DNA from 3 places in the Streptomyces sp. NBC_00503 genome. Region 3 is predicted to be linked to each of the others. Evidence: riboswitches for the same ligand, from Rfam matches in the RefSeq annotation. Region 3 holds a riboswitch; each other region holds the start of a gene.
The links. Region 3 has a riboswitch for cyclic di-AMP ahead of OG490_RS27745 (M23 family metallopeptidase). Riboswitches for the same ligand answer to the same signal wherever they lie in the genome.
Positions count from the first base shown of each region.

Region 1: it holds a riboswitch for cyclic di-AMP, as region 3 does, so the genes downstream of both, OG490_RS14665 (transglycosylase family protein) here and OG490_RS27745 (M23 family metallopeptidase) in region 3, are expected to answer to the same signal.
Region 2: it holds a riboswitch for cyclic di-AMP, as region 3 does, so the genes downstream of both, OG490_RS31140 (LysM peptidoglycan-binding domain-containing M23 family metallopeptidase) here and OG490_RS27745 (M23 family metallopeptidase) in region 3, are expected to answer to the same signal.

Region 1 is NZ_CP107855.1:3,156,534-3,166,791, reverse strand. Features, by position in the region: gene OG490_RS14690 (SurA N-terminal domain-containing protein) at 1-159, shown strand, start outside; gene OG490_RS14685 (nucleoside triphosphate pyrophosphohydrolase) at 201-1,208, shown strand; gene OG490_RS14680 (globin domain-containing protein) at 1,280-2,464, opposite strand; gene OG490_RS14675 (cytochrome P450 family protein) at 2,613-3,908, shown strand; gene OG490_RS14670 (LysM peptidoglycan-binding domain-containing protein) at 4,051-5,094, shown strand; cyclic di-AMP (ydaO/yuaA leader) riboswitch at 5,370-5,541, shown strand; gene OG490_RS14665 (transglycosylase family protein) at 5,544-6,236, shown strand; gene eno (phosphopyruvate hydratase) at 6,554-7,840, shown strand; gene OG490_RS14655 (FtsB family cell division protein) at 7,941-8,429, shown strand; gene OG490_RS14650 (DUF501 domain-containing protein) at 8,470-9,057, shown strand; gene OG490_RS14645 (Ppx/GppA phosphatase family protein) at 9,054-9,998, shown strand.
Region 2 is NZ_CP107855.1:6,837,381-6,847,638, forward strand. Features, by position in the region: gene hpnH (adenosyl-hopene transferase HpnH) at 1-547, shown strand, start outside; gene OG490_RS31130 (aspartate aminotransferase family protein) at 544-1,968, shown strand; gene OG490_RS31135 (tyrosine-protein phosphatase) at 2,016-2,822, opposite strand; cyclic di-AMP (ydaO/yuaA leader) riboswitch at 3,137-3,347, shown strand; gene OG490_RS31140 (LysM peptidoglycan-binding domain-containing M23 family metallopeptidase) at 3,350-4,375, shown strand; gene OG490_RS31145 (SGNH/GDSL hydrolase family protein) at 4,580-5,365, shown strand; gene OG490_RS31150 (MBL fold metallo-hydrolase) at 5,516-6,727, shown strand; gene OG490_RS31155 (ATP-binding protein) at 7,052-8,959, shown strand; gene OG490_RS31160 (roadblock/LC7 domain-containing protein) at 9,025-9,453, shown strand; gene OG490_RS31165 (DUF742 domain-containing protein) at 9,564-9,902, shown strand; gene OG490_RS31170 (GTP-binding protein) at 9,880-10,258, shown strand, end outside.
Region 3 is NZ_CP107855.1:6,010,819-6,021,076, forward strand. Features, by position in the region: gene OG490_RS27730 (DNA gyrase/topoisomerase IV subunit A) at 1-459, opposite strand, end outside; gene OG490_RS27735 (M16 family metallopeptidase) at 693-2,048, shown strand; gene OG490_RS27740 (M16 family metallopeptidase) at 2,081-3,448, shown strand; cyclic di-AMP (ydaO/yuaA leader) riboswitch at 3,655-3,814, shown strand; gene OG490_RS27745 (M23 family metallopeptidase) at 3,827-4,618, shown strand; gene OG490_RS27750 (GntR family transcriptional regulator) at 4,796-5,461, shown strand; gene OG490_RS27755 (HPr family phosphocarrier protein) at 5,654-5,935, opposite strand; gene OG490_RS27760 (bifunctional acetate--CoA ligase family protein/GNAT family N-acetyltransferase) at 6,120-8,957, shown strand; gene OG490_RS27765 (DUF5998 family protein) at 9,070-9,666, shown strand; gene OG490_RS27770 (alkaline phosphatase family protein) at 9,666-10,258, shown strand, end outside.

The DNA of each region.
Region 1 (10,258 bases), 2.9 Mb from region 3:
CTCGCCGAGCCCGCCTCGAAGGCCGCGGGCAAGCTGGGCATCGAGGTCAACCCGCGCTACGGGGTCTGGGACCCGCAGAAGGTCTCCATCGGCGACTCCGTGACCCCGTGGATCACCCAGGTCACCCGCCCCGAGCAGCAGCCCCCGGCCGGAGCCTAGGCCGTCTCTGGGCCGTCCCCGCGGGGAGGTAGGTTCGGAGGGTGACTGACGACGTGCCCTCCGAGCCCTCCGCCGCGACCGAGCCCACCGGCCGCATCGTGCTGCTGACCACCAGCCACCGGGTCGCCCCCGGCGTACTGTCCTGGCCGGCCTGGCAGATCCTGCACGCCGCGGACCGGGTACTGTGCGCCGACCCGGACCACGTACAGCTGCCCTACCTGCGCGAAGCGGGCGTCACGGTCGAGCACGGGGCCCCGGACGCGCAGTCGCTGATCGAGGACTGCGCCGGCGGGCGCACGGTCGTCGTGGTCCTGAGCGGCGAGGGCGACCGGCGGCTCACCGACGGGCTGGCCCGCTTCGCCGGGTCGGGCCGCGTGGCCATGCCGGACCTGGAACTGCTGCCGGGCTCCTACGATCTGCCCGGCGCGCGGCTGCTCGACCTCGTCCAGGTCATGGACCGGGTCCGCCGCGAATGCCCCTGGACCTCGGAGCAGACGCACGAGGGGCTGGTGAAGTACGCCATCGAGGAGGCGTACGAGCTGGTCGAGGCCATCGAGGACGGGGACCGTGAGGAGCTGCGCGAGGAGCTCGGGGACGTCCTGCTCCAGGTGGTCTTCCACGCGCGCATCGCGGAGGAGGGCGGTCCGGGCGAGGAGGACGAGCCGTTCTCCATCGACGACGTGGCCGGAGCCCTGGTGGAGAAGCTGATCCACCGCCACCCGCACGTCTTCGGGGACGCCGAGGCCAAGACCGCCGAGGACGTCAACGAGCACTGGCAGCGCACCAAGCAGGTGGAGAAGCAGCGGGAGTCGGTGACCGACGGGATCCCGCTCGGACAGCCCGGTCTCGCGCTCGCGGCCAAGCTCGCCGGCCGGGTCCGGGCGAACGGTGTGGACGTGGAACTCCCGAGCGGCGAGGGCATCGGGTACGAGCTGCTGGAACTGGCGGCGCGCGCCGAGGCGGCGGGCACCGACCCCGAGACCGCGCTGCGCGCGGCGGCCCGGGTCTACCGGGACGCGATCCGGGCCGCCGAGGGCGTCGGCGAGTAGCCCCCGGCAAGGACGGCCCCGCTCGGCCGGCTCGGGCTTCCCCGATCAGCCGGCCCGCTCGGCCGGCCCGCTCAGTACGGCCGGGGCGCGCGGCCCGAGGGGTTGTGCCAGTGCGGATCTGGCCGGTTCAGGAACCACTCCCCGAAGCCCATCGGCCGGCCCCCGTGGCCCTGGCCCTTGCCGCCGGCGGGTACGGAGTCGTAGAAGATCCGGCCGGTACGGGCGCCGAGCTCCTCCAGGAGGTACGCCGTCTCGTCGATGAACTGCGGCGGACCGCTGAGGTAGACGTCCTGGTCGGGCCAGAGCCCCCGGTTGCTCAGCGCGGTCGCCAGCCGGTCGGTGGCCTGGTTGCGGTGCTGCCCGGGGGCGGGGGTGATGTAGGTGACGCTCAGCCAGTCGCGGGCGGCCGCGTACTCGTCGATGAGAGGGCGGTCGTAGAGGTGCGCGGCGTCCCGGGCGACGACGAAGAGCCGCGCGTCCTGATCGGGGGGATGCTCCGCCAGCTCCTCCAGCATGGCGCGGACCGGGGCCCAGCCGGTGCCGGCGGCTATGAAGCTGACCGGCCGGTCCTCGCGGCGGAAGGTCAGCTGCCCGCCGGCCGCGCCCAGCCTCAGCATGTCGCCGGGGTGCGCCTCGCGGACCAGGGAGGTGCTGAGGCGGCCGCCCTCGATCCGGCTGACGTGCAGGTCGACCGTCCCGTCGGAGCGGGGCGCGTTGCCGATGGAGTAGGTGCGCCAGGTCGTCGGGACCCGGTCGCTGCTCACGCTCACGTACTGGCCCGGCAGATAGGGGAGAGGGGCGTGCGGGCGCAGCGTCAGGACGGCTATGTCCTCCCCGTACTGCAGGTGGCGCACGATCTCGGCGTCCCACCAGGGCGGGTCCTCGCTGGAGGCGGCGCCGGCCATCATCGCGTCGGCGATGACCTGGTAGGCCTCGCTCCAGGCCTTTTCCACCGGCGGGGTCCAGGCCTCGCCGGAGGTTTCGGCGAGCGCGGCGAGCAGGCTGGCGCCCACGGCCGCGTAGTGCTCGGGGCCCGCCAGGAACTTGCGGTGGTCGCGGCCGAGGTCGCGTAGATAGGGGAGGAGAGTTTCGTTCTCCAGGTGCGCGATCACATGGGTGAGCGCGGCGAAGAGCCGGTCCCGCTGACGCTCCATGTCCTCGAAGGAGGCCGGGAAGAGCTCACGGACTCCGGGGTTGTGCCAGAACAGGTGGGTGTAGAAGAACTTGACCGCGTGCTCGGCCCGTCTCTCCACCACCGCAAAGCTGCTTTTCAAGATCCTCACATCCACAAAACCGAAAGTAGGAATGCCGGAGAACGTGAGGTCAAGCCAGGGCTGATCTACGGACAGCCGCGACGAATGGCCCATATGGGGTGATGGGTGGCGGGCGGGATACGGTCTTCGGGTGCACGAGCAGACCCCCGAAGCCCCTGCGGCCCCCGAGGCCCCCGCCGCCCCCTCTGATTCCCCGGCCGGTCCGACCCTGTTCGACTGGGAGTTCGCGACCGACCCGTACCCGGCCTACGCCTGGCTGCGCGAGCACGCCCCCGTGCACCGCACCCAACTCCCCAGCGGGGTCGAGGCCTGGCTGGTCACCCGGTACGCGGACGCCCGCCAGGCCCTCGCCGACCAGCGGCTCAGCAAGAACCCGTCCCACCATGCGGGATCGGCCCACGCCAAGGGCAGGACCGGGATCCCGGGGGAGCGCAAGGCGGAGCTGATGACGCACCTCCTCAACATCGACCCGCCGGACCACACCCGGCTGCGGCGGCTGGTGTCGAAGGCGTTCACCCCGCGCAGGGTCGCCGAGTTCGCGCCGAGGGTCCAGGAGATCACCGACCACCTCATCGAGCGGTTCGCACAGAAGGGGGAGGCCGACCTCATCCACGAGTTCGCCTTCCCGCTCCCCATCTACGCCATCTGCGAGATGCTCGGCGTACCGCGGGAGGACCAGGACGACTTCCGCGACTGGGCCGGGATGATGATCCGGCACGGCGGAGGCCCGCGCGGCGGAGTCGCGCGCTCGGTCAAGCAGATGCGGACCTATCTCGGCGAGCTCATCCACCGCAAGCGCGACGACCTCGGCGACGACCTGATCTCCGATCTGATCCGGGCCAGCGACCACGGCGACCACCTGACGGAGGCCGAGGCCACCGCCATGGCCTTCATCCTCCTCTTCGCCGGGTTCGAGACCACCGTCAACCTCATCGGCAACGGCGTCCACTCCCTCTTCATGAACCCCGACCAGCGCGAGCGACTCCAGGCCTCCCTCGCGGCCGGCGAGAGCGCCCTGCTCGCCACCGGGGTCGAGGAACTGCTCCGCTACGACGGCCCCGTGGAACTGGCCACCTGGCGGTTCGCCACCGAGCCCTTCGTCCTCGGCGGGCAGGACATCGCGGCGGGCGATCCGGTGCTGGTGGTCCTCGCGGCCGCCGACCGCGACCCCGAGCGGTTCGCCGAGCCGGACACCCTCGACCTCTCCCGGACCGACAACCAGCACCTCGGATACGGGCACGGGATCCACTACTGCGTGGGCGCACCCCTCGCCCGCCTCGAAGGCCAGACCGCGCTCGCGACGCTGCTCACGCGCCTGCCCGATCTGGAACTTGCCGTACCGGCCGGTGAACTGCGGTGGCGCGGCGGGCTCATCATGCGCGGGCTGCGCACGCTTCCGGTCCGATTCACCCCCCAAAACACCTGAAACCAGCCTGACCTGAAGTCAGAAGCCCTCTGAACTTGTGACAGGCGTTCGAAGGCCGCTAGGTTCTGCCGTTACCCCGCCGTTATGCGAAAGGTGCAGCCTCATGCGTTCCGGGAACGGCCGCCACAGACGCCCCCGACAAGTGCCCGCACTTGTCGTCACCGCCGGAGTCACCGGCTCCGCCCTCGCCCTGCCGCTGCTCGCGGCCACCGGCGCGAGTGCGGCCGAGACCTCCACCTGGGACAAGGTCGCCGAGTGCGAGAGCGGCGGTACCTGGAGCGCGAACTTCGGCAGCGGCGCCTACGGCGGGCTGCAGTTCACCCAGGAGCAGTGGAAGAACGCCGGCGGGCTCGACTTCGCCGAGCGCCCCGACCTCGCCAGCCGCTCCCAGCAGATCGCGGTGGGCGAGCGGGTGCTGGCCTCCCAGGGTCCGCAGGCGTGGCCCCTGTGCGGGGCGCCGGCCGGGCTCGCGCAGCAGGGTCCCGCCGCCGAGGTGGACCCGGGCCTGCCCGGGGGCGGCAACGCCGCCTCGCACTCCGCGTCCCGCCCGGACAGCAAGATCCCGTACCTCGGGACTCCCCGGCCCTCCACGGACTTCGGGGCCCCGACCCCGGCGGCCCCGGCCCCCTCCCCTTCCGGGACGCCGTCCTTCCTGCTGCCCGACTACCCGCTGCCCGTCATGCCGCAGCCGGACCTTCCGGCGACGACTCCGGGGCTCCCGGGCGACCCGACGGCTCCCACGGCTCCCGCGGACCCGACGGCCCCCACCGTCCCGACCTCGCCGTCCACGGACCCGACCGTGCCCGCGACGCCCGCGCAGCCGACGACTCCCGCGCACCCGGGCGACCCGAAGGCGCCCACGGTGCCCGCCACGCCGGCCACTCCCGCCGACCCGACCGCCCCGGCGACCCCGGGAGCCACCACCGACCCGGCCGCCCCGGCAGCCGACGGGGCGTCGGGTGCCGGTAAGCACCGCGGCCCGGCCGCGGTTGAGGCCCCCGTCACATCTGATGCCGCGTCGGAGCCTGCGTACACGGTGAAGGCGGGCGACAGCCTGGCCGCCATCGCGGACGCCAAGGGAGTGAAGGGCGGCTGGAACGCGCTCTACAAGGCCAATGAGCAGGTCATCGGCGAGGACGCCAACCTGATCAAGCCCGGCCAGAACCTGGATCTAACCCACCAATAGCGACACTTGGGGCGCCCGAGATCAGTTGATTGTCCGTTTTCTGTAAGTGAGACATGTGTCTCTTCCGGTCAACTGGCGTGTCCGGTCCGGAGGGTTCCGCAAACCCCGTCCTCACCTGCGCAAACGTCCTTGTGGAGAGCGCAAGTAGGCACCGTTTCTCCCCGATGTCGCTCGTTGAACATCGGGGGGAGACCTGTCTACCTTCTGAATCGCTCGCCACCGCGGGCTCCTTCGACCGCATCGCCGAATCCTGCCGGCGGCCGGGGGGAACACTCGTCGCGCAAGCGCCGAAGGCAGGAGCGGGGGAACCAAGGTAGGCGCCGGAACCGGCCGTTGAGAGACGGTCACGGAACCGGCTAGGGGTTAAGACAGGCGCTAGGTCGCCTGGCCGGGCACTCACTCGCCCGAACCCGACAGCTCACCTCGAAGGCGTCGGTGAGGAGAACTCCATGCTGCTTTCCAAGGGCAAGCACCGCCGCGGCTCCAAGGCCGTCCGGCTCGTCACGCTGGCCGGCGTCGCCGGTGTCGCCGTCGCGGCTCCGCTGATGGCCGCGGGCACCGCTTCCGCCGCGACCGCTTCCGAGTGGGACCGCGTCGCCTCCTGCGAGTCCGGCGGCAACTGGGCCATCAACACGGGCAACGGCTACTACGGCGGCCTGCAGTTCTCGTCCTCCACGTGGGCCGCGTACGGCGGCAAGGCGTACGCCGCGCAGGCCAACCAGGCCTCCAAGTCCCAGCAGATAGCCATCGCCGAGAAGGTCCTCAAGGGCCAGGGCAAGGGCGCCTGGCCGTCCTGCGGCGTCGGCCTGTCGAACTCCGGCTCCGGCGGCGGCGGCTCCACCGAGGCCGCCCCGAAGAAGGCCGAGACCAAGAAGACCGAGAAGAAGGCCGAGCCGAAGAAGGAGACCAAGCGCTCCGAGGCCACGACCCGCTCCGAGCGTCCGGCCGCCCCGGCCAAGCCGAAGACCGAGGCCCCCAAGACGGGCAACGGCTCCTACGAGGTCAAGTCCGGCGACACGCTGGGCACCATCGCCGAGGCGAACAACGTCTCCGGCGGCTGGGAGAAGCTCTTCGAGCTCAACAAGGACATCGTCTCGGACGCCGACCTGATCTTCCCGGGTCAGAAGCTGAAGCTCAGCTGAACCTTGCGGCAACAGCCGCAGTAGCGTTCGCAACACGCAGGATTTCCACCGCCCGGCGCGTAACCCCCCACGCGCCGGGCGGTGCTGCGTGCCGGGCCTTCGCCCGGCCTTTGCCGGGCCTTCGGCCTGACGGCGGGTCCGGAGGGGCCCCCGGGCAAGAGCCCTATGTCCTGTAAGAGGGGCATTCAGGCCCTTTTTCGTCCCAGGGGTCGGTTGCTCGGGTCGCCGACGGCCCGGAGCCGGTTAGGCTCTAAGCGGCAAGGCCGTCCCACGGCCTGACACGCCACCGCACACTCTGCGTCACATCCCAGAAGGAGATGCTCGTGCCGTCCATCGACGTCGTCGTAGCCCGGGAAATCCTGGACTCCCGAGGCAACCCCACGGTCGAGGTCGAGGTTGGCCTCGACGATGGCAGCACCGGCCGTGCTGCAGTTCCGTCCGGCGCCTCCACCGGAGCGTTCGAAGCCGTAGAGCTCCGCGACGGTGACCCCAACCGCTACATGGGCAAGGGTGTCGAGAAGGCCGTCCTCGCCGTCATCGAGCAGCTCGGCCCGGAGCTCGTCGGCTACGACGCCACCGAGCAGCGCCTGATCGACCAGGCGATGATCGACCTGGACGCCACCGAGAACAAGGGCTCCCTCGGCGCCAACGCCATCCTCGGTGTCTCCCTCGCCGTCGCGCACGCCGCGTCCGAGGCCTCCGACCTGCCGCTCTTCCGCTACCTCGGCGGCCCGAACGCGCACCTGCTGCCCGTTCCGATGATGAACATCCTCAACGGTGGGTCGCACGCCGACTCCAACGTCGACATCCAGGAGTTCATGATCGCCCCGATCGGCGCGGAGTCCTTCTCCGAGGCGCTGCGCTGGGGTGCCGAGGTCTACCACACCCTCAAGAAGGTCCTGCACACCAAGGGCCTCTCCACCGGTCTGGGCGACGAGGGCGGCTTCGCGCCGAACCTGGAGTCGAACCGCGCCGCGCTCGACCTCATCGTCGAGGCCATCAAGCAGGCCGGCTACGTCCCGGGCCAGGACATCGCGCTCGCGCTCGACGTCGCCGCGTCCGAGTTCTACAAGGACGGCAAGTACGAGTTCGAGGGCCAGTCCCGCTCGGCCGCCGAGATGACCGACTACTACGCCGAGCTCGTCGAGTCGTACCCGCTGGTCTCCATCGAGGACCCGCTGTACGAAGACGACTGGTCGGGCTGGAAGACCCTCACCGACCGCCTGGGCTCCAAGGTCCAGATCGTCGGCGACGACCTCTTCGTCACCAACCCCGAGCGTCTCGCCCGCGGCATCGAAGAGGGCTCGGCCAACGCCCTGCTCGTCAAGGTGAACCAGATCGGCTCGCTCACCGAGACCCTGGACGCCGTCGAGATGGCCCAGCGCAACGGCTTCAAGTGCATGATGTCGCACCGTTCCGGCGAGACCGAGGACGTCACCATCGCCGACCTCGCCGTCGCGGTGAACTGCGGCCAGATCAAGACCGGCGCACCGGCCCGCTCGGACCGCGTCGCCAAGTACAACCAGCTGCTGCGCATCGAGGAGATCCTCGACGACGCCGCGGTGTACGCGGGCCGCAGCGCGTTCCCGCGCTTCAAGGGCTGATCAGTCCTTTAGGGGCGCAAGCCTCCCTACGTCCCCGCACTCGGTCCCGTACCGTGTGCGGGGACGTATTGCGTAGTGCGTATATAGGGGAGGCGGATCAATGGCCGGGAACCGGGACCGGTTCGCCACGTTCTCGACCGCGACCAGGCTCAAGCAGCTGGGCGAGCGGACCGCGGCGCACGTCTACCGCTCGCAGTCCCGCCGCCAGGTCCGTCGCAGCCGGCTCACCGGGCGGGCCGCCCTGCTCGTCCTGGTCCTCTGTACCCTGGTCGTCGCCCTCGCGTATCCGATGCGCCAGTACGTTTCCCAGCGCTCGGAGATCGCGGAGCAGCAGAAGGCCGCCGTCTCCGCGCGGGACCGGCTGGAGAGGCTGCGCGACGAGAAGGCCCGCTGGCAGGACAACGCGTACGCGGAACAGCAGGCGCGCAAGCACCTGCACTTCGTCCGGCCGGGGGAGATCAGCTACATCATGAACGACCCCGGAGCCGAGGCGGCCGAGCACCGCCGCAGCGGACAGGCCGCCACCGACCGGCCCTGGTACTCCAACGTCTGGGACGGCGTCGACAAGGCCGACCGCCCGGGCGACTGAGTCCCACCCATCCACGATTACGAAAAGACTTCCTCCAGGCATGCAGACGCCCCCGCCCCAGACCGACCGGACCGAGCCGACCGCCGCCGACATCGAGGCGTTCCAGCAGCAGCTCGGCCGCCCGCCGCGCGGGCTGCGCGCCATCGCGCACCGCTGCCCCTGCGGGCAGCCGGACGTGGTGGAGACCGCCCCCCGGCTCCCCGACGGCACGCCCTTCCCGACGCTGTACTACCTGACCTGCCCGCGCGCCGCCGGTGCCATCGGCACGCTGGAAGCCAACGGCGTGATGAAGCAGATGCAGGCCAGGCTGGCCGAGGACCCGGAGCTGGCCGCCGCCTACCGGGCCGCCCACGAGGACTACATCACCCGCCGCGACGCCATCGAGGTGCTCGAGGGCTTCCCGAGCGCCGGCGGCATGCCGGACCGGGTGAAGTGCCTGCACGTCCTGGTCGGGCACTCGCTGGCCGCCGGCCCGGGCGTGAACCCGTTCGGCGACGAGGCCCTGGCGATGCTGCCCGAGTGGTGGGCCAAGGGCGCCTGCGTCACCCCGTGCGCGCAGAAGTCCGCGGAGCAGTCCGTCGAGCAGTCCTCGGAGCAGTCCGCGGAGCAGAAGGAGCCGCAGGCGTGAGGCGGGTCGCGGCCGTCGACTGCGGTACGAACTCCATCCGCCTCCTCGTCGCGGACCTGGACCCCGAGACCGGCGAGTTCGCCGAACTGGACCGCCGGATGACCGTTGTCCGCCTCGGCCAGGGCGTGGACAAGACGGGCCGGCTGGCTCCGGAGGCGCTGGAGCGCACCTTCGCGGCCTGCCGCGAGTACGCGGCGGTCATCAAGGAGCTCGGCGCCGAGCGCGTGCGCTTCGTGGCCACCTCGGCCTCGCGGGACGCGGAGAACCGGGACGAGTTCGTGCGGGGCGTGCTGGACATCCTGGGCGTGGAGCCCGAGGTGATCTCCGGGGACCAGGAGGCGGAGTTCTCCTTCACCGGCGCCACGAAGGAACTGAAGGGCACCGACCACCTCGAGAAGCCCTTCCTGGTGGTGGACATCGGCGGCGGCTCGACCGAGTTCGTGGTCGGCGAGGAGCACGTCCGGGCCGCCCGGTCGGTGGACGTGGGCTGCGTTCGGATGACCGAGCGCCACCTGGTGGCCGCCGACGGCACGGTCACCGACCCGCCGACCGGGGCGCAGGTCGCCGCCATACGGGCCGACATCGAGGCGGCGCTGGACCTGGCCGCCGAGAGCGTCCCGCTGGCCGAGGCGCGCACCCTGGTGGGTCTGGCCGGTTCGGTGACCACGGTCGCCGCGATCGCGCTGGGCCTGGCGGAGTACGACTCCTCGGCGATCCACCACTCGCGGATCCCGTACGAGACGGTCCGCGAGGTCAGCGAGCGGATGCTGAGCCTGACGCACGCCGAGCGCGCGGCGATCCCGGTGATGCACCCGGGCCGCGTGGACGTGATCGGGGCGGGCGCCCTGGTCCTCCTGGCGATCATGGAGCGGGTCGGCGCCACGGAGGTCGTGGTCTCGGAGCACGACATCCTGGACGGCATCGCCTGGTCGGTCGGCTGACGGGAGCCCCGAGGGTCCCGGAAGGGTCTCCGGCGGCCCGGTCGGGCCCTTTCGGGGGCCCTTCGGGGGCCTTAGGTCCCGTCGTCCACATGAACTTCGTGAAGTTCTTCACAAGGAAAAGATGCCCGTGAGGGCTCTTGAGGCGCCTTTTGGGTGACCCGGGGGCCCTCCGGGCCTTCTTTTTGCGAGCGTTCGTGCGAATGGCGGACACGGCGAGGGTCCGGCAGTAGGTATCGACGAACCCGGTGGTCTACTCCGCT
Region 2 (10,258 bases), 830 kb from region 3:
CGGGTTCCGGGTGACCACCAACTCCACCTTCTTCAACACCGACACCCCGCAGACCATCATCGAGGTCCTCAACTTCCTCAATGACGACCTCCAGGTCGACGAAATGATGATCTCGCCCGCCTACGCCTACGAGAAGGCCCCCGACCAGGAGCACTTCCTCGGCGTGGAACAGACCCGCGAACTCTTCAAGAAGGCCTTCGCGGGCGGAAACCGGCGGCGCTGGCGGCTCAACCACTCCCCGCTCTTCCTGGACTTCCTGGAAGGCAAGGTCGATTTCCCCTGCACCGCATGGGCCATTCCGAATTACTCCCTCTTCGGCTGGCAGCGGCCCTGCTATCTGATGAGCGACGGCTACGTGCCCTCGTACCGGGAACTCGTCGAGGACACGGACTGGAGCAAGTACGGCCGCGGAAAGGACCCGCGCTGCGCGAACTGCATGGCGCACTGCGGGTACGAGCCCACGGCGGTCCTCGCCACCATGGGCTCCCTGAAGGAGTCGCTGCGCGCGGCGCGGGAGACGGTGGGCGGCCGGGGCACCTCGGCATGAGCGGGGGCCGGGCGGGGGAGGGAGGCCGGGCGGACCGGGCCGGGGGCTTCGACCTCGGCGCACTGCTGGCCGCGCGCGGTGGGGAAAGGTACGAGCTGCACGCCCGTCACCTCAACCACCAACTGCCCCGGATGCTGCACACCATCGGCTTCGACAAGGTCTACGAGCGGGCCGAGGGAGCCCACTTCTGGGACGCCGAGGGCAACGACTACCTCGACATGCTCGCCGGGTTCGGGGTGATGGGCCTGGGCCGCCACCACCCGGTGGTCAGACAGGCCCTGCACGACGTCCTGGACGCCCAGCTCGCCGACCTCACCCGCTTCGACTGCCAGCCGCTGCCCGGGCTGCTGGCGGAGAAGCTGCTCTCCTACAGCCCGCACCTGGACCGGGTGTTCTTCGGCAACAGCGGCACCGAGGCGGTGGAGACCGCCCTGAAGTTCGCCCGGTACGCCACCGGGCGGCCCAGGATCCTCTACTGCGACCACGCCTTCCACGGGCTCACGGCCGGCTCGCTCTCGGTGAACGGGGAGGGCGGCTTCCGGGAGGGATTCGGCCCGCTGCTGCCCGACACCGGGATCGCGCTGGGCGACCTGGCCGCACTGGAGCGGGAACTGCGCAAGGGGGACGTGGCGGCCCTCGTGGTCGAGCCGATCCAGGGCAAGGGGGTGCTCGCCGCCCCGCCCGGATTCCTGCTCGCCGCGCAGGAGCTGCTGCACCGGCACAAGGCCCTGCTGATCGCGGACGAGGTGCAGACGGGCCTCGGACGCACCGGGGAGTTCTACGCCTACCAGCACGAGGCCGGAGTGGAACCGGACCTGGTGTGCGTGGCCAAGGCCCTCAGCGGAGGCTACGTACCGGTCGGTGCCACCCTGGGCAAGGACTGGATCTTCAAACGCGTCTACTCCTCCATGGACCGGGTGCTCGTGCACTCCGCGAGCTTCGGCTCCAACGCGCAGGCGATGGCGGCCGGGCTCGCGGTGCTCTCGGTCATGGAGGACGAGGGGGTGGTGGCCAACGCCCGCGCCATGGGCGACCTGCTGCGCGGCCGGCTCGCCGCGCTCGTGGACGAGTACGAACTGCTCCACGAGGTACGGGGGCGCGGCCTGATGATCGGCATCGAGTTCGGCCGGCCGTCCTCACTGGGGCTGCGGAGCCGGTGGACCATGCTGCAGGCGGCCCGCAAGGGGCTGTTCGCGCAGATGGTCGTGGTGCCGCTGCTGCAGAAGCACCGGATCCTCACGCAGGTGTCCGGGGACCACCTGGAAGTGATCAAGCTCATTCCGCCGCTGATCGTGGACGAGGCGGACGTGGACCGGTTCGTCGGGGCCTTCCGCGAGGTCATGGACGAGGCGCACGGCGGGGGCGCGCTGATGTGGGACTTCGGCCGGACGCTGGTGAAGCAGGCCGTCGCGAACCGGTGATCCGGTTCAGGTGATCCGGTCGGCGCGACGGCCCGCCTCGCGGGGCGTCAGTCCAGCAGCTGGTCGCGCAGCCTGTCGAGGGTCTCGGGCGTGAGTCCGAGACCCTCGGCGAGGTAGCGCTCCACCCCGCCCCACTCCTCGTCGATGGTCTCGAAGGCCGCGGTCAGGTACTGGGCGCGGGCGTCGAAGAGCGGGGCGAGCAGCTCCATCACCTCGGGGGTGCGGGCCTCGGCCGCGTCACTGCTGCGGCGGACCCGGTAGCGGTTGTGCGGGGCGTTCGACTCCAGGTAGTCGGTGACGATCGCCTCCCGCTCCACGCCCAGCGCGAGCAGGGTGACGGCGATCGACAGGCCGGCCCGGTCCTTGCCGGCCGCGCAGTGCATCAGGGCCGGGACGCTGTCCTCGGCGAGGGCGTGCAGCACCCGACTGTGTTCGGCGGTGCGGGTCCTGATGATCCCGCGGTAGGAGCGGGTCATCCGCTCGGCGGCCTTGCCGTCCCCCAGCACCTCGTGGAGCTGGCCGAGTTCCCCGTCGCGGACCATCTTCCAGAACTCCCGGCCGTCGGCCGGGTCCGACAGCGGGATGTTCACGTTGCGCACGCCGGGCAGCTCGACGTCCGGGCCCTCCAGCGCGTGGTCGGCGCCGTTGCGGAAGTCGAAGACGGTGTGCAGCCCGAGCGAGCCGAGGAACTCCGCCCCGGTTTCGGTGGCATGTGCGAGATGTCCGCTTCGGAACAGTCGTCCCGGCTTGACCTTCCGCCCGTCCGTGGTCGGCAGCCCGCCCACGTCACGGAAGTTGCGCACGCCGGTCAGTTCCGGGTCCGACTGTGAGGTCTGGGGTATCCGCTGGGTCACAGGGGCCTCCTCTGTGTGGTCGTCGAGGGTGTCCGAATTACGCTGGTTGGGAACAACTTGCCATAGCGAGAGGCGAGATCGGACGCCTCCCCGTGAGCCAGATCATACGGTGACCGTGAGTGCCTGATCGTCAATGCCGAATTGCCCTGTCGGGGCGGCTGTTGAAGGCTCGGAATGGACGCAGGGTGACCGGAATTCCTGCGGGCCGCCATTCCTGAGAATCATTCAGGTAATTCGTGACTTGTTCTGTGCGGCCGGACTCGATTACGTTCGCGATCGATCCGGACGGACCGCCTAATCCTGCCGCCGTCCGGCAACCGCACCCGACTATTCACGCGCGAGGCAGGAGCGGGGGAACCAGGTAAGCCGCTGCTCCCGATCCGCATCGGATCTTTCCGTATCGGATCTTTACAACGGGACAGCTCGGGGTGAAGTCATACATGCGCCGTTCACCGGCACTGATATGGCCGGACATCTCCCGTCCGAACCCGACAGCTCACCTCGCAGGCGTCGGAGAGGAATTCGCCATGACCGCAACGGGTAAGCACCGCCGCCCGAAGTCCCGCTCCATATCCCGCGGTTTCGCCGTTGCGGGCACCGGTGGCGCGGCCCTCGCGCTCCCGCTGCTCGGGGCCGCCGGCGCCCACGCGGCCGGCGCCCCGGCCGCGGCGACCGCCGCCGCGCCGGTCCAGGCGGCGCGGGTCGCCCAGGTTCCGGCCACGCTCCAGGCCGCTCCGGCCGCGGCGCAGGCCGCCTCCACCGTCTACACGGTCGTGCCGGGGGACTACCTCTCCAAGATCGCCGAGCGGCAGCACCTCACCGGTGGCTGGGAGCGGCTCTACGCGGACAACCGCGAGGCCGTGGGCTCCAACCCGTCGCTGATCCACCCGGGCCTCAAGCTGACCCTCGGCGCCGCGGGCGCGGCCCGGGCTTCCGAGCCGGCGCCGGCCGAAGGGGCCTCCCAGGCCTCGGCTGACACCTCGTCGGACGACTCCTCGGACGCCGCGCAGGACGACTCCTCCGAGGGCGGGTCCTCCTCGGACGCGGCCGGTTCGGACGAGGGCGCCTCCGAGGGGTCGGCGGTCGAAGCCCCGGCCGCGCCCGCCCCCAAGGCGGCCCCCGCCCAGCAGCAGGCCGCCCCGGCCTCCGCCGGGTTCGTCGCCCCGGTCGGCGGCGGCATCTCCACCCCGTACAAGCTCGCCGGTTCCATGTGGTCCAGCGGCTACCACACGGGTGTGGACTTCATCGCGAGCACCGGCACCACCGTCAAGGCCGTCGGCGCCGGGACGGTCGTCTCGGCCGGCTGGGGCGGCGCGTACGGCAACGAGGTGGTCATCCGCCACGCGGACGGCAAGTACAGCCAGTACGGCCACCTCTCCCAGCTGTCCGTCTCGGTCGGCCAGAGCGTCACCGCCGGGCAGCACATCGGTCTCTCCGGTGCCACCGGCAACGTGACCGGCCCGCACCTCCACTTCGAGATCCGCACGGGCCCCTCGTACGGCTCGGACATCGACCCGCTGGCCTACCTGCGGTCCAAGGGCGTCAGCATCTGACGGCACCTGGCCGCATCCGGTGGGAACACGCGTGGGGCCGGGACCCGAGGGGGGTCCCGGCCCCACGCGCGTTCTTCCGTCCCGTTCTCCGTCCATTTGCCGTTCCACCGGCTATTCCTCGTGCGGCGGGTGGTAAAGATCACGGTCCGTCAAACCTTGGCTACGGTCGCGTAGGTCGGGCGCCGGGGTGAAGGATGTGGTCCCGTGGCAGCGACGACGACGACACTCAAGACCATCGGCTCGTACGCGGCGATCGGGGACAGCTTCACCGAAGGCGTTGGGGACCCGGGACCCGGGGAAACGTTTCTCGGCTGGGCGGACCGGCTGGCCGTACTCCTGGCCGATCAGCGCGAAGAGCACGACTTCCGGTACGCGAACCTGGCCGTCCGGGGCCGGCTCCTGGACCAGATCGTGGACGAGCAGGTCCCCCGGGCCAAGGAGCTCGCCCCCGACCTGGTGACCTTCTGCGCGGGCGGCAACGACATCATCCGGCCCGGCAGCGACCCGGACGACGTGGCGCAGCGGTTCGAGACGGCGGTCGCCGACCTCGCCGGATCGGTCGGCCAGGTCATGATCACCACCGGTTTCGACACGCGGGACGTGCCGGTCCTCAAGCACATGCGGGGCAAGATCGCGACGTACAGCGCGCACGTGCGTTCCATCGCCGACCGGTACGAGTGCCCCGTGCTCGACCTCTGGTCGCTGAAGTCCGTACAGGACCGGCGGGCCTGGGACGAGGACCGGCTGCACCTCTCGCCCGAGGGGCACACGCGGGTCGCCCTGCGCGCCGCCCAGGTCCTCGGCCTGGACACCCCGGCCGACCCGGACCAGCCGTGGCCGCCGATGCGGCCGCGCGGCTCGGTGGACGTGACCCGCGACAACATCCAGTGGGCGCGCGAGTACCTGGTGCCGTGGATCGGGCGGCGGCTGCGCGGGGAGTCCTCCGGGGACCACGTGGAGCCGAAGCGGCCCGACCTGCTGCCGCTGTAGGTACGGGCGCCAGTGCGCGGGCGGGGCGGGGACGGGGGCTGGGGCCGGGGCGCGTTCGGGGGCGCGAAATGGAATCCTTCGGCAGTGCCGTGCGTTGGGATGGTGGTAAGCCATGAGAACGTCTTGTCCCCACCCCTCCCAGGAGGCGCCTTGACCGGCTCCCGTCCCTTGCGTCCACGGCTGCGCGCCCTGCGGCCCGAAGCCTTCGGAGCCGACCCCTCCGGTGCCCGGCTGGACCGGATCCGGAGCTCGCCGAACTTCGCCGACGGCGTGTTCCAGAATCCCGTCGGTGCCCGGACCAGGCCGTCCGGCTCGATGGCGGAGTTCGCCAAGATCTACTTCCACAAGGAGCAGCGGCTCCGGCGCAACCCCGGCGCGCCCATCCCGGTCTACCCGACGACCCTCGCCGAGCTGGCGAAGCCGCCGGTCAGCGGCTTGCGGCTGACCTGGATGGGGCACTCCAGCGTGCTCGCCGAGATCGACGGGCGCCGGGTGCTCTTCGACCCGGTCTGGGGCGACCGGTGCTCCCCCTTCCCCTTCGCCGGGCCCAAGCGGCTGCACCCGGTGCCGGTCCCGCTGGCCTCGCTGGGCGAGGTCGACGTCGTGGTGATCTCACACGACCACTACGACCACCTCGACCTGCCGACGATCAAGGAACTGGCCGGCGCGAACACGGTCTTCGCGGTCCCGCTCGGCGTCGGAGCCCACCTGGAGCGCTGGGGCGTCCCGGCAGACCGGGTGCGAGAGCTCGACTGGAACGAGACCACCGAGGTCGCCGGGCTCTCGCTGACGGCCACCCCGGCCCGCCACTTCTGCGGGCGCGGCCTGCGCAACCAGCAGTTCACCCTGTGGGCCTCCTGGGTCGTCGCGGGCGACGAGCACCGGGTGTACCACAGCGGAGACACGGGGTACTTCCCCGGCTTCAAGGAGATCGGCGCCGCGCACGGCCCGTTCGACGCCACGATGATCCAGATCGGGGCCTACTCGGAGTACTGGCCCGACATCCACATGACCCCGGAGGAGGGCATGCGCGCCCACCTCGACCTCCAGGGCGGGGCACCGCACGGCACGATGCTGCCGATCCACTGGGGCACCTTCAACCTGGCCCCGCACCCGTGGGACGAGCCGGGCGAGGGCACCGTGGCCGCGGCCGAAGGGGCCGGGGCGGCGATCGCCCTGCCGATTCCGGGCCAGCCGTTCGAACCGGGCGCGGCGGACGCGCCCGCCGGGGCCTGGTGGCGGCCGTTCGTGGCGGCCGGGCCGGCTCCCGCCCCCGAGCCCGTACCCGCTGCCGAGCCGGAGCTCCCGAAGGCGGTCGCCCCGGCGGCGGGCCGCGAGGAGTCGGAGGCGGTGGGCTCGTAGGGCCGCGGGTTCTCTGATCGCGCCGAGCGGACCCTCCTGATGCGGGAGGGTCCGCTCGGTGCATGGGTGCATGGGTGCATGGGTGCAGGGGGGGGGCACGGGTGCGCCTGGAGGGGCGGTCGCGTGCGCCTTCGGCGCCGGGGCGTGTGCGCCCACGGCGCATTCGGGCTTGCGTACGAGCGCTCCATCGGGAGCGGGAAGCACCCGGGGCAAGTTCCCCAACTGGCCGTCCAGGGCGGGATCGTGCGGTCTAGCGTGGGTATCCGGTGATCAACACCGGATCCCGGGACGCCCGGGGCCGGGCCCCACTGACCGAGGACGCAGATGTCCGGACTCCGCGCCGCCCGCCACGCCCCGTCGAGACACGCCGTCACCGGTCCCGGCCGGCAGATACGCCCCCAGCTGGTCCGCTCCGCCGTGCTCCCCACCCTCGCCGCCGGGCTCAGCGGCGCGGCCGCGGTGATCTTCACGCTCCAGCTCGGCGGGGGCGCGGGCGCCCGCGACGCCAGGCTCTGGCCGGTGCTCACCGGTTGCGCCCTGCTCGTGGTCGGCGCGCTCGCCGCCGCTCTGCTCGGCGCGCAGCGCGCGGCGAACTCCGTCCGCGACCGCTGCGAGGCCCTGCGCCGCTCCAGCGTCCGCGGGCGCCAGGAGCTGCGTACGGCCGCCGAGCGGCTGGAGCGCGGGGAAGTGCCCGCCCGGCCGGTGCGCGGTGGGTCCGGCGGCTCGGGGCCGGGCGGCGACACGGCGGGCGTGGACGAGTTCTGGCTGCTCTCCCAGGAGCTGCGCGGAGCCCGCGAACAGGCCCACGCGACCCTGGTCCGCCTCGGCGGCCCGGTCGCCCCGTCCGACAGCGACCGCAAGGTCGAGGTCTTCGTCAACCTCGCGCGCCGCCTCCAGTCCCTCGTCCACCGCGAGATCTCGCTGCTGGACGACCTGGAGGACACGGTCGAGGACCCGGACCTGCTCAAGGAGCTCTTCCACGTCGACCACCTGGCCACCCGGATCCGGCGGCACGCCGAGAACCTCGCCGTGCTCGGCGGCGCCGCCTCGCGCCGCCAGTGGACCCGGCCCATCGACCTGAGCGAGGTACTGCGCTCCTCGGTCGCGGAGGTCGAGCAGTACACCCGGGTCAAGGTGGTGCCCCCGGCGGGCGGCACCGTACGCGGCCACGCCGTCGCCGACGTCGTGCACCTGCTCGCCGAACTCGTCGAGAACGCCACCGTGTTCTCCGCCCCCGACACCGATGTCGTGGTGCGCGCGGAGCGGGTGACCGCCGGTATCGCGGTCGAGGTGGAGGACCGGGGGCTCGGCATGCCGCCCGAGGAAGCCCACCGGATGAACGCCCTGCTCGGAGACCCCGACCAGATCAGCGTCCGGCACCTGCTGGCGGACGGCCGGATCGGCCTGTTCGTGGTCTCGGCGCTGGCGCGGCGGCACGGGATCGCCGTGGAGCTCAAGTCCAACATCTACGGCGGGGTGCTGGCCGTCCTGGTCCTGCCCCAGGAGCTGCTGGGGGCGGAGGTCCCGAGCGCCGCCGACGCGCTGGGCGGCTCGCGGGCCACCTCGTGGGGATCCGGCGAGGGGGCGGGCGCGCCGCCGCCGCTGGAGCCGGTACGGGTGGGCCTGCCCAGGCCGGAGCCGTCCCCCGTCTCCGGGCCCCGACCCGCCCCGGCGCCTCGGCCCGTCTCCGTGCCCCAACCCGTCTCCGGGCCCCAACCCGTCTCCGTGCCCCGGCCCGTCCCGGCGTCCGGGCCCGATTCCGCGTCCGGTCCCGTCCCGCCTTCCGGTCCCGTCGCACCGACCCGGGCCGTCCCACCGGTCGTGCCCGGATGGGCCGTTGAGGTGCCCGGCGCGAAGCCCCGTACGGCGCCTCGGGTGGGCGACGCGGCTGCGGAAGCGGCCGCCGAGACCCTCGCCGAGCGGACCTTGACCGCGCTTCCGGCGGCCTCCGCCGCCCCGGCGCCGAGCGTCGCCGCGGCCCCCGCTCCGGCCTCCGCGCCGGTTGTCGCGCCGACCCTCGCGATGCCGTCCGTGCCGGCCGCCCGGGTCGGTGGGGAGCGGCCGCCACTGCCCCGGCGGCGGGCCCAGCACCACCTCGCGCCCCAGCTGCGCGAGGCCCCCGTACCCCGGCCGGCCGACGGATCCGGCGCAGAACAGCCCGTGCACGACCCCGGTTTGATGGCCGCCTTCCAACGGGGCTTCGGTCTCGCCCAGTCGGAGAACCAGACGTGACCCCGGCCTCTCATCCGACCCGCTCAACCCACCCGACTCACCCCGCAGCTAAGGAGCGCACCCCCATGGGCGGCGAAGTGGCGACCACGACCAGTCGGCTCTCGGACCTCGACTGGCTGCTCAGCGGCCTGGTCCAACGGGTTCCGTACACGCGCAGCGCGGTGCTGCTGACCGCGGACGGGCTCGTCACCTGTGTGCACGGGCTCGACGCGGACAGCGCCGACCACCTGGCGGCGCTCGCCTCCGGGCTGTACTCGCTGGGCCGCAGCGCCGGATCCCGGTTCGCGGACGGCGCCGAGGTCCGCCAGGTGGTGGTGGAGCTCGACACCGCCCTCGTCTTCGTATCGGCGGCGGGGTCCGGCACCTGCCTGGCCGTACTGGCGGACCGGGAGGCCGACGCCGGCGTGCTCGGCTACGAGATGGCCATGCTGGTCAAGAGCGTGCGCCCGTACCTGGCTGCGCCGCCGAGGCGGCTCGCCGCCGACGCGGAGTGATGAGGGCCGGGACGAGGGGGGCAGGGACGCAGGGGACCGGGACCAAGGGGACCACGGCATCGGGGGCGCCGCGTGACAGTCCGTGGCTGGACGATTCGGCGGGACGGGTGATGCGCCCCTACACGGCGAGCGGCGGGCGGACGCGGGCGGCCGTCGCCCTCGACCTGCTCTCGCTGGTGACGGCGACCGGCGTGCGCCCGCGCGCACCGCTGGGAGCCGAGCACGCGCTCGCGCTCCGGCTGTGCGCCGGCGCGGCCGCCGTCACCGTCGCCGAGGTGGCGGGGCACCTGCGACTGCCCGCGGTGGTGGTCAAGGTGCTCCTGTCCGACTTGATGGAACACGGGGCCGTGACGGTGCGGGCGCCGCGCTTCCCGAGCGGCGGATCGTTCGCCGCCGATGACCAGTCCCTGCTCCGGGCGGTGCTCGATGGCCTGCGCAAACGGCTTTGAACCGGCCCCCCACGGGGCTCCCGCGACCCTGAAGATCCTGGTCGCGGGCGGTTTCGGGGCGGGCAAGACCACCTTCGTGGGCGCGGTGAGCGAGATCGAGCCGCTGAGCACGGAGGAGCTGCTGAGCGGGCTGAGCGAGGCCGCCGACCCGCTGGACGGGGTCGAGGCGAAGAGGTCCACGACCGTGGCCCTGGACTTCGGCCGGATCACCCTGGACGAACGGCACGTCCTGTACCTCTTCGGGACGCCCGGCCAGCAGCGCTTCTGGTTCCTGTGGGAGGAGCTGTGCGCGGGCGCGCTGGGCGCGGTGGTGCTCGCCGATACGCGCCGCCTCGCCGACTGCTTTCCCGCCGTGG
Region 3 (10,258 bases):
GGTGTTCTCGTCGATCCCGTCCGTCATCAGCGAGGCGGCGTCGGCCATCTTGGACTCGGTGTACCGCATCGCGGCCGGCGGGTCGTCGTTGCCGAGCGAGCCGAAGTTGCCGTGGCCGTCGACCAGCGGGAGACGCATGGAGAAGGGCTGCGCCATGCGCACGAGGGCGTCGTAGATCGACGCGTCTCCGTGCGGGTGGAGCTTGCCCATGACCTCGCCGACGACGCGCGCGCACTTGACGTAGCCGCGGTCGGGGCGCAGGCCCATCTCGTTCATCTGGTAGACGATGCGCCGGTGCACCGGCTTCATGCCGTCGCGTGCGTCGGGCAGGGCTCGGGAGTAGATCACCGAGTACGCGTACTCGAGGAAGGAGCCCTGCATTTCGTCGACGACGTCGATGTCGAGGATCTTCTCCTCGAAATCCTCCGGCGGCGGGGTCTTCGTGCTGCGGCGGGCCATCGCTGCGCGGCTCCTTAACCAAGAATCGGGATGAGCTGAGCTCTCACGGGGTGTGCGGGTGGGCCTGGCCGGGTTTCGGACAGGGGTGACGCGGACCATTGTGGCCCGAGGCACCGACAACGCCGACTCCGACCCAGGACTGGGCCGGGAACTTCTCCGGTCGCCGACACGCTTGCATACAGTGGCAGGTCTGACAGGAATCTCTGCATCGCGATCGAAGGGACCACATGCCCATGGGTCACACGGCCACAGCCCAGGCCGGCTCCGGCGGCCTCACAGCGACCGAGCACAGGCTGGCCAACGGCCTGCGCGTGGTGCTGTCCGAGGACCACCTGACCCCGGTCGCCGCGGTCTGCCTCTGGTACGACGTCGGCTCGCGCCACGAAGTCAAGGGGCGTACCGGCCTTGCTCACCTCTTCGAGCACCTGATGTTCCAGGGCTCGCAGAACGTGTCCGGCAACGACCACTTCGAACTGGTCCAGGGAGCCGGCGGCTCCCTCAACGGCACCACCAGCTTCGAGCGCACCAACTACTTCGAGACGATGCCGACCCACCAGCTGGAGCTCGCGCTGTGGCTGGAGGCGGACCGGATGGGCTCGCTGCTGGCCGCCCTGGACGACGAGTCCATGGAGAACCAGCGCGATGTCGTCAAGAACGAGCGCCGCCAGCGCTACGACAACGTCCCGTACGGTACGGCCTTCGAGCGGCTGACCGCTCTGGCCTACCCGGAGGGCCACCCGTACCACCACACGCCGATCGGCTCGATGGCCGACCTGGACGCCGCGTCCCTGGAGGACGCGCGCACCTTCTTCCGTACGTACTACGCGCCCAACAACGCGGTGCTGTCGGTCGTCGGCGACATCGACCCCGAGCAGACGCTCGCCTGGGTCGAGAAGTACTTCGGCACCATCCCCGCCCACGACGGCAAGCAGCCGCCGCGCGACGGCTCGCTCCCCGACATCATGGGCGAGCAGCTGCGCGAGGAGATCGTCGAAGAGGTTCCGGCCCGTGCGCTGATGGCCGCCTACCGCCTCCCGCACGACGGCACCCGCGAGTGCGACGCCGCCGACGTGGCGCTGACCGTCCTCGGCAGCGGGGACTCCTCCCGGCTGCACAACCGTCTGGTCCGCCGCGACCAGACCGCCGTCGCGGCCGGCTTCGGGATGCTGCGCCTGGCCGGCGCGCCCTCCCTCGGCTGGCTGGACGTCAAGACCTCCAGCGGGGTGGAGGTGCCCGCCATCGAGGCGGCCGTGGACGAGGAGCTCGCGCGGTTCGCCGCCGAGGGCCCGACGGCCGAGGAGATGGAGCGCGCTCAGGCCCAGCTGGAGCGCGAATGGCTGGACCGGCTGAGCACGGTGTCCGGCCGCGCGGACGAACTGTGCCGCTTCGCGGTGCTGTTCGGCGACCCGCAGCTGGCGCTGACCGCCGTCCAGCGGGTCCTCGACATCACCGCCGAGGAGGTCCAGGCCGTGGCCGCCGCCCGACTGCGCCCGGACAACCGCGCGGTGCTCGTGTACGAGCCGATCGCGGTGGACGACGCCGAGGACGCCGACGAGAACAGCGACGAGAACGAAGGGGCGGAGCAGTGAGCGACACCGCAGCCGACACCGCAGCCGTCACGATGACCTTCCACCCGCGCCCCCAGGCCGGCGAGCCGCAGCCGTGGGCCTTCCCGGCCCCCGACCGCGGGGTCCTGGCCAACGGCCTGACCCTGCTGCGCTGCCACCGGCCGGGCCAGCAGGTCGTCGCGGTCGAGATCAACCTCGCGGCCCCGCTCGACGCGGAGCCCGAGGGCCTGGACGGCGTGGCCACCATCATGGCCCGCGCCCTGTCCGAGGGCACCGACAAGCATTCGGCCGAGGAGTTCGCGGCCGAGCTGGAGCGCTGCGGAGCCACCCTCGACGCGCACGCCGACCACCCGGGCCTGCGGGTCTCCCTGGAGGTTCCGGCCTCCCGCCTGCACAAGGCGCTGGGGCTGGTCGCCGAGGCGCTGCGCGCGCCGGCCTTCAGCGACGCCGAGGTCGACCGCCTGGTGCGCAACCGGCTCGACGAGATCCCGCACGAGTCGGCCAACCCGCAGCGCCGTGCCGCCAAGCAGCTCTCCAAGGAGCTGTTCCCGCAGTCCCTGCGGATCTCCCGCCCGCGCCAGGGCACCGAGGAGACGGTCGCGCGGATCGACTCCGCGGCCGTACGTGCCTTCTACGAGGCCCACGTACGCCCCGCGACCGCCACCGCGGTGATCGTCGGCGACCTGACCGGCATCGACCTGGACGCCGTCCTGGCCGACACCCTGGGCACGTGGACCGGTGACACCACCGAGCCCCGCCCGGTCGCGCCGATCACCGCCGACGACCGCGGCCGCGTGGTCATCGTGGACCGGCCCGGAGCCGTCCAGACGCAGCTGCTGATCGGCCGTATCGGAGCGGACCGGCACGACCGGGTCTGGGCGCCCCAGGTGCTCGGCACGTACTGCCTGGGCGGCACCCTCACTTCGCGCCTGGACAAGGTGCTGCGCGAGGAGAAGGGGTACACCTACGGCGTGCGCGCCTTCGGCCAGGTGCTGCGTTCCACCGCCGACGGCAAGGGCGCCTCGATGCTCGCCATCAGCGGCTCGGTGGACACCCCGAACACCGGCCCGGCCCTGGACGACCTCTGGAAGGTGCTGCGCACCCTCGCAGAGGGCGGCCTGACCGACGCCGAACGGGACGTGGCGGTGCAGAACTTGGTGGGCGTGGCCCCGCTGAAGTTCGAGACGGCCGCCTCGGTCGCGGGCACCCTCGCCGACCAGGTCGAGCAGGAGCTGCCGGACGACTACCAGGCGCAGTTGTACGCGCGGCTCGCCGAGACGGGGACGGTGGAGGCCACTTCGGCGGTCGTCAACGCCTTCCCGGTGGACCGCCTGGTCACGGTGCTGGTGGGCGACGCCTCGCAGATCGAGGAGCCCGTACGGGCCCTGGGGATCGGCGAAGTGACCGTGGTCACCAACTGACCGGACGAGGTGCGGCCGTTCGTCGGCCATCGGAGGGGCTCAGGCGGTATTTCCGCAGGGGCCCCTTTTGTCCATTTAGTCGTGTGGTTGCTTGTATGCGGTGTGGCGTACGCAACAAAAAGGCGTGTCTGTTTGGCGATTGACTGATGATCCGCCTAGCGTCGGCCGTGCTGTCCGTCAGTTGTAACCGCCGCGCCCGCGGCACCGGACAGCGATCGCCGAGTCCCCGTCAGGCGCGAGCCTGGGGAGCCGGGGACCCACATGTGTCCCTGGGGTGAATCGGACCGCCTCGTGAGAGGTGGCCCGTAGGAGACCTTCCTGCTCCGAACCCGTCAGCTAACCCGGTAGGCGAGAGGGAAGGAAAGGATCAACCCCTTCATGGCCTTTGGCAGTCGTGCCGCCGGCAAGCACCGTGGTTCCAGCCGTCTGAGCCGCAAGACCGCCGGCTACGCCGGTATAGCCGCCGTCGTCACCACCGGTGTCGTCGGCTCCCTGGCCGGCCCGGCGTTCGCCGCGGACAAGGCCCCCTCCGTCGAGGACACCGGCCTCAACACCATCGTGGTGGCCGACGAACTCGCCGGCGAGATCCAGGCCCAGGCCCACTCCCAGCAGCGGGCCGCCGAGGCCGCCGCCGCCAAGGCGCAGGCCGAGGCCGACGCGAAGCAGCGGGCCGCCGAGGCCAAGGCGAAGGCCGAAGCCCGCGCCAAGGCCGAGCGCGAGGCCGCCGAGCGCGCCGCCCGCGACGAGGAGCGCAAGCGCCTCAACACCTTCGTGGCCCCGATCACGGACTCCTACGTCAGCACCCAGTGGCACGCGGGCGGCGGCATGTGGTCCTCCGGCAGCCACACCGGCATCGACTTCCACGCCGCCTCCGGCACCGAGGTGCACGCGGTCGGCCTGGGCACCGTGGTCGAGGCGGGCTGGGGCGGCGCGTACGGCAACAACGTCGTCATCAAGCACGCCGACGGCACCTACACCCAGTACGGCCACATGACCTCGCTGAGCGTCTCCGTCGGCCAGCAGGTGGCCGCGGGCCAGCAGATCGGCCTGTCGGGCTCCACCGGCAACTCCAGCGGCCCGCACCTGCACTTCGAGGCCCGTACCGGCGCCGAGTACGGCACGGACATCGACCCGGTCGCGTACCTGCGCTCCCACGGCGTCAACGTCTGACGCAGACCGCACGACGCCCCGCCGCGTCACGCGTCTTCCCGAAGGCCCCGGCTCTATCCGAGCCGGGGCCTTCGCGTTGTGTGAATGTTTCGTATTTCCGGCCGCTCTCGGAAATTATCGTGTGTTGCAATAGAGTCGCAGGGCGCACAGCCATACGAAAAAGGCGGAGGTCCGGTCTTGCGTATTCCCGCGCACACGGTATGCACAGCAATCCGCGACGACATCGTCTCCGGGGTGTTCGAGCCCGGTGGCCGGCTGACCGAGGAGGTGCTGGCCCGCCGGTACGGAGTCTCGCGCGTCCCGGTGCGCGAGGCACTGCGCACGCTGGAGTCCGAGGGGTTCGTGACCACCCGCCGGCACGCGGGCGCCTGCGTGGCCGAGCCGACCGAGCAGGAGGCGGCCGACCTCCTGGAGCTGCGGCTGCTGCTGGAGCCCCTCGCAGCCGCGCGGGCCGCCCGGCGCCGCGGCGAGGCCCACCTCAAGGTGTTGCGGGGGCTGGTCAGGCTGGGGCAGGAGAGGGCCAGGAGGGGGCAGGGGGAGGATCTGCGCTCCTTGGGCGGCTGGTTCCACGAGACGCTCGCCCAGGCGTCCGGGAGTCCGGGGCTGATCACGCTGCTCACCCAGATGCGCCACAAGCTGGCCTGGATGTACGTGGTGGAGTCCCCGGCGCGGCCCGTGGAGTCCTGGGCGGAGCACGGCGCGATCGTGGACGCGGTGGCCCGGGGCGACGCCGAGCGGGCCCGGATGCTGACCGCGGCGCACGTGGACCGCGCGGCCGGGGCGTACCGGATCAGGGTGAGGACTTTGCAACCTGCCGTAAACATGGCAAGCGGCCGGCATTAACAAACGTCGTATACAAAGGTCTGATATCCGTACGGTGCCGAGGATATCGCGGCCCGCGCAATTCGCGTGAATTCGCGTCCGGGTGTGCCGTGCGCATTTCCGGCCGGCTGAAATGCAGCGAAGCCGTTGCCCCCGACGGTGGTCGGGGGCAACGGCTTCGCCGTGCACGTCTTGCGAGTCGAACCCGAAGGGTCAGACGGTCTCGGGGAGCTCCTCGAGACCCTCGGCGACCAGCTTCGCGAGGCGGTCCAGCGCGACCTCGGCGCCCTCGGCCTCGGACGACAGGACGATCTCCTCGCCGCCCTGGGCGCCCAGGCCCAGGACCGCCAGCATGGAGGCGGCGTTGACGGGGTCGCCGCCGGCCTTCGCGATGGTCACCGGGACGCCGGAAGCGGTCGTCGCACGGACGAAGATCGAGGCGGGACGAGCGTGCAGGCCCTCGGCCCAGCCGACGTTGACGCGGCGCTCTGCCATGGTGATGCCCTTCAGGTTCTTACGGTTGTCTAGACCAGTCTCTCACGACGTCCGGAATGGTCGGACCGACCTTCGGCCCGAAAATCCCGCCGTTCGACCTACCCCAGCTTGCACTGATTCGGGTCAGCTTGCCCGATGCGCCGCGCCCAGGCCAATCGAACCGTTCGAGCCTTAAGGTGGCCCCATGACCACCGAGTCGGACCCCTCGTATCCGGACCACTGGGAAGCCGACGTCGTCCTGCGCGACGGCGGAACCGCCCGGATCCGGCCCATCACCACCGACGACGCGGGCCGGCTGGTCAGCTTCTACGAGCAGGTCTCGGACGAGTCCAAGTACTACCGGTTCTTCGCCCCCTACCCCCGGCTCTCCGACCGCGACGTGCACCGCTTCACGCACCACGACTTCGTGGACCGGGTCGGCCTCGCCGCGACGATCGGCGGAGAGTTCATCGGCACCGTCCGCTTCGACCGCATCGGCTCCGACGGCCGCCCGGCCACCGGACCCTCCGACGAGGCCGAGGTGGCCTTCCTCGTCCAGGACGCCCACCAGGGCCGCGGAGTCGCCTCGGCGCTGCTCGAACACATCGGCGCGGTCGCGCGCGAGCGCGGCATCCGCCGCTTCGCCGCCGAGGTGCTGCCCGCCAACACCAAGATGATCAAGGTGTTCACAGACGTCGGCTACCAGCAGAAGCGCAGCTTCGAGGACGGCTCCGTCCACCTCACCCTCGACCTCGAACCCACCGCCGAGTCCCTCGCCGTGCAGCGCGCCCGCGAACAGCGCGCCGAGGCCCGGTCCGTGCAGCGGCTGCTCGCCCCCGGATCCGTGGCGGTGATCGGAGTCAGCCGCTCCGGCGGGGGAGTGGGCGCGGCCGCCCTGCGCAACCTGCGGGACAGCGGCTTCCACGGCCACCTCTACGCCGTCAACGAGGCCTGCGCCCCCGGCATCGCCAGCGGCCTGCTGGACGGCGTACGGGCCTACCGCACGGTCGCCGACATCGGAGCCCCGGTGGACCTCGCGGTGATCGCCGTCCCCGCCGAGCGGGTCCCCGAAGCGGTGGCGGCCTGCGGTGAACACGGAGTGCAGGGGCTGGTGGTGCTGTCCGCCGGATACGGCGAGAGCGGGACCGAAGGCCTCGCCCGCCAGCGCGAACTGGTGCGGCAGGTGCGCTCGTACGGGATGCGGCTCATCGGGCCGAACGCCTTCGGGGTGATCAACACCGCGCCGGAGGTGGGGCTGAACGCCTCGCTGGCCCCGGCCCCGGCCCCCGCGCGGGGACGGGTCGGCCTGTTCACCCAGTCCGGGGCGATCGGCATCGCGCTGCTCTCGGGGCTGCTGCGGCGCGGGGAGGGGCTGTCCTCCTTCGTCTCCGCCGGGAACCGGGCGGACGTCTCGGGCAACGACATCCTCCAGTACTGGTACGACGACGAGGCGACCGACGTCGCACTGATGTACCTGGAGACCCTCGGCAACCCGAGGAAGTTCACCCGCCTCGCCCGGCGCACCGCCGCCGTCAAGCCGGTGGTCGTCGCCCTGGGCGGGCGCCACACCCCCGCCGGACACGTGGTCCCCGGCACCCGGCTGCCCGAGTCGACCGTCTCGGAGCTGCTGCGGCAGGCCGGGGTGATCCGCGTCGACACGGTCACCGAGCTGGTGGACGCCGGCCTGCTGCTGGCCTCGCAGCCCGTACCGGCCGGGCCGCGGGTGGCGATCCTCGGGAACTCCGAGTCGCTCGGGGTACTCACCTACGACGCCTGCCTGACGGAGGGACTGCGGCCGCTGGCGCCGCTGGACCTGACCACCGCCGCCTCGCCGGAGGACTTCCGCGCCTCGGTCGCCGCGGCGCTGGCCTCGCCGGACAACGACGCCGTCGTCGTCACCGCGATCCCCTGGGTGAGCGAGCACACCCTGGCCGACGACCTCGCCGAGGCCCTGCGGGCGGCCGTCGCGGAGCACCCCGGCAAGCCGGTGGCGGTGGTCCACGTGGAACTGGGCGCCCTGGCCGAAGCCCTCTCGGCGGCCACCGCCCCCGCGGGAACCTTCCCCCACCCCGCCCTCTCCCCCTACCGGGGCGCCGCCCAGGAGCCCGCGCCCCCCGCCCCGGCGGAGCCGGGTGCTGCGCCGGCCGACCCGCAGGCGCCCGCCGGCGACGGGATCCGGATCCCCAGCTACCCCGCCGCCGAGCGGGCCGTGAAGGCCCTCGCCGAGGCCGTGCGCTACGGGCAGTGGCGGCGGGCCACCGCCGAGGCCGGGCAGGTGCCCGATTACGAGGACATCGACCAGAGCGGGGCCGCGGGGCAGCTCTCCCGGCTGCTGGAGCAGGTGGGGGACACGCAGGTGCTGGGGCTCCCGGACCCCGACGCCCGCGAGCTGCTCGCCCGCTACGGGATCCGGGTGCCGCCCACGCTCCCCGCACCCAGCGCGGACTCCGCCGTCCGCGCCGCCCAGGTCCTCGGCTACCCCGTGGCGCTCAAGACCACCGCCCCCCACCTGCGCCATCGCGCCGACCTCGGCGGCGTACGCCTCGACCTCACCACCGAGGCCGACCTGCGCCGGGCCTACGGGGAGCTCACCGACATGCTGGGCAAGCCGCAGGAGCTGCTCCCCGTGGTCCAGGCCATGGTTCCCCGGGGCGTGGACACCGTCATCCGCTCCGTCATCGACCCGGCCGCCGGAGCCGTCCTCTCCTTCGGGCTCGCCGGCGTCGCCTCCGAACTGCTGGGCGACACCGCCCACCGGCTGGTCCCCGCCACCGACCGGGACGCGGCGGGCCTGATCCGCTCCATCCGCGCCGCCCCGCTCCTCTTCGGCTGGCGCGGGAGCGACCCCGTGGACACCCCGGCCCTGGAGGAGCTGCTCCTGCGGGTCTCCCGCCTCGTCGACGACCACCCCGAGGTGGTCGGGGTGGACCTGGAGCCCGTGGTCGTCGCCACCGACGGGCTCTGCGTCCTCAGCGCCGCCGTCCGCGTCGCCCACCCGCCCGCCCGCGGCGACCTCGGGCCGCGGACCCTGCCCAGCTACTGAGCTCCGGACCCTGCCCAGCTACTGAGCTCCGGACCCCGCCCGGCCACCGGGCTCCGGACCGGCTCGGTCCGGAGCGGCCGGGGTGCCCCGAACGGGCCTTAGGATGGACCTCATGGCGAAATCCGGTACGACGACCCAGGGGCTGCGCACGGCGATCGAGCGCAGCGGCTACTACCCGGCCCTCGTGGCCGAGGCCGTGGAGGCCGCGGTGGGCGGCGAGCCGATCTCCTCGTACCTGGTCCACCAGGAGACGACCTTCGACTCCAACGAGGTGCGCCGGCACGTCACCGTGCTGGTCCTGACCGGCAACCGGTTCATCGTGAGCCACACCGACGAGCAGGCCGCCGACGCCGGTTCCCCCTCGCCGTACGCGACCACCTCCACCGAGTCGGTCAAGCTGGCCACCATCTCCTCCGTGGTCCTCAGCAGGGTCGTGGCCAACCCCGAGTCCTACACCCCCGGCACCCTGCCCCGCGAGGTCGTCCTGACCATCGGCTGGGGCGCGGTCTCGCGCATCGACCTGGAGCCCGCCGCCTGCGGGGACCAGAACTGCGACGCCGACCACGGGTACACCGGCAACTCCACCGCCGACGACCTCAGCCTGCGTGTCAGCGAGGCGGGCGACGGCCCCGAGGCGGTGCGCCAGACCCTGCTCTTCGCGCAGGCGCTCTCCGAGGCCACGGCGGCCACGTCCAACCCCGCCCGCTGATGGCGTACGCCGCGGCGCAGAACTGGGCGGACGAGCCGGAACTGCTGGACCTGGCCGGCGCCCCCGTCCCGGAGTACGGCTCCGGCTCCCTCGCCGACCTGCTGCCCACCCTGGTCGCGGGCCAGGGCGTACCGGGCTTCGAGCCCTCGATCGCCGAGCTGACCCCGGCCGACCGGAACTGCGTGTTCCTGGTCGACGGCATGGGCTGGGAGCAGATCAAGGCCCACCCGGAGTGGGCCCCGTACCTCACCTCCCTCCTCGGCAGCTCGCGCGGCGGCACCGGCCGGCCGATCACCGCGGGCTTCCCGGCGACCACCGCCACCTCGCTCGCCTCCGTCGGCACCGGCCTGACGCCGTCCCGGCACGGCCTGCCCGGCTACGCCGTGCGCAATCCGGCCACCGGCGAACTGATGAACCAGCTCCGCTGGCAGCCGTGGACCTCGCCCAAGCCGTGGCAGCCGTACCCGACGGTCTTCCAGCAGGCGGACGCCGCCGGGGTGGCCACCGCACAGGTGTCCGCGCCGGCCTTCCAGAGCACCCCGCTCACCAAGATCGCGCTGAGCGGCGGCACCTTCCTCGGCCGGATGACCGG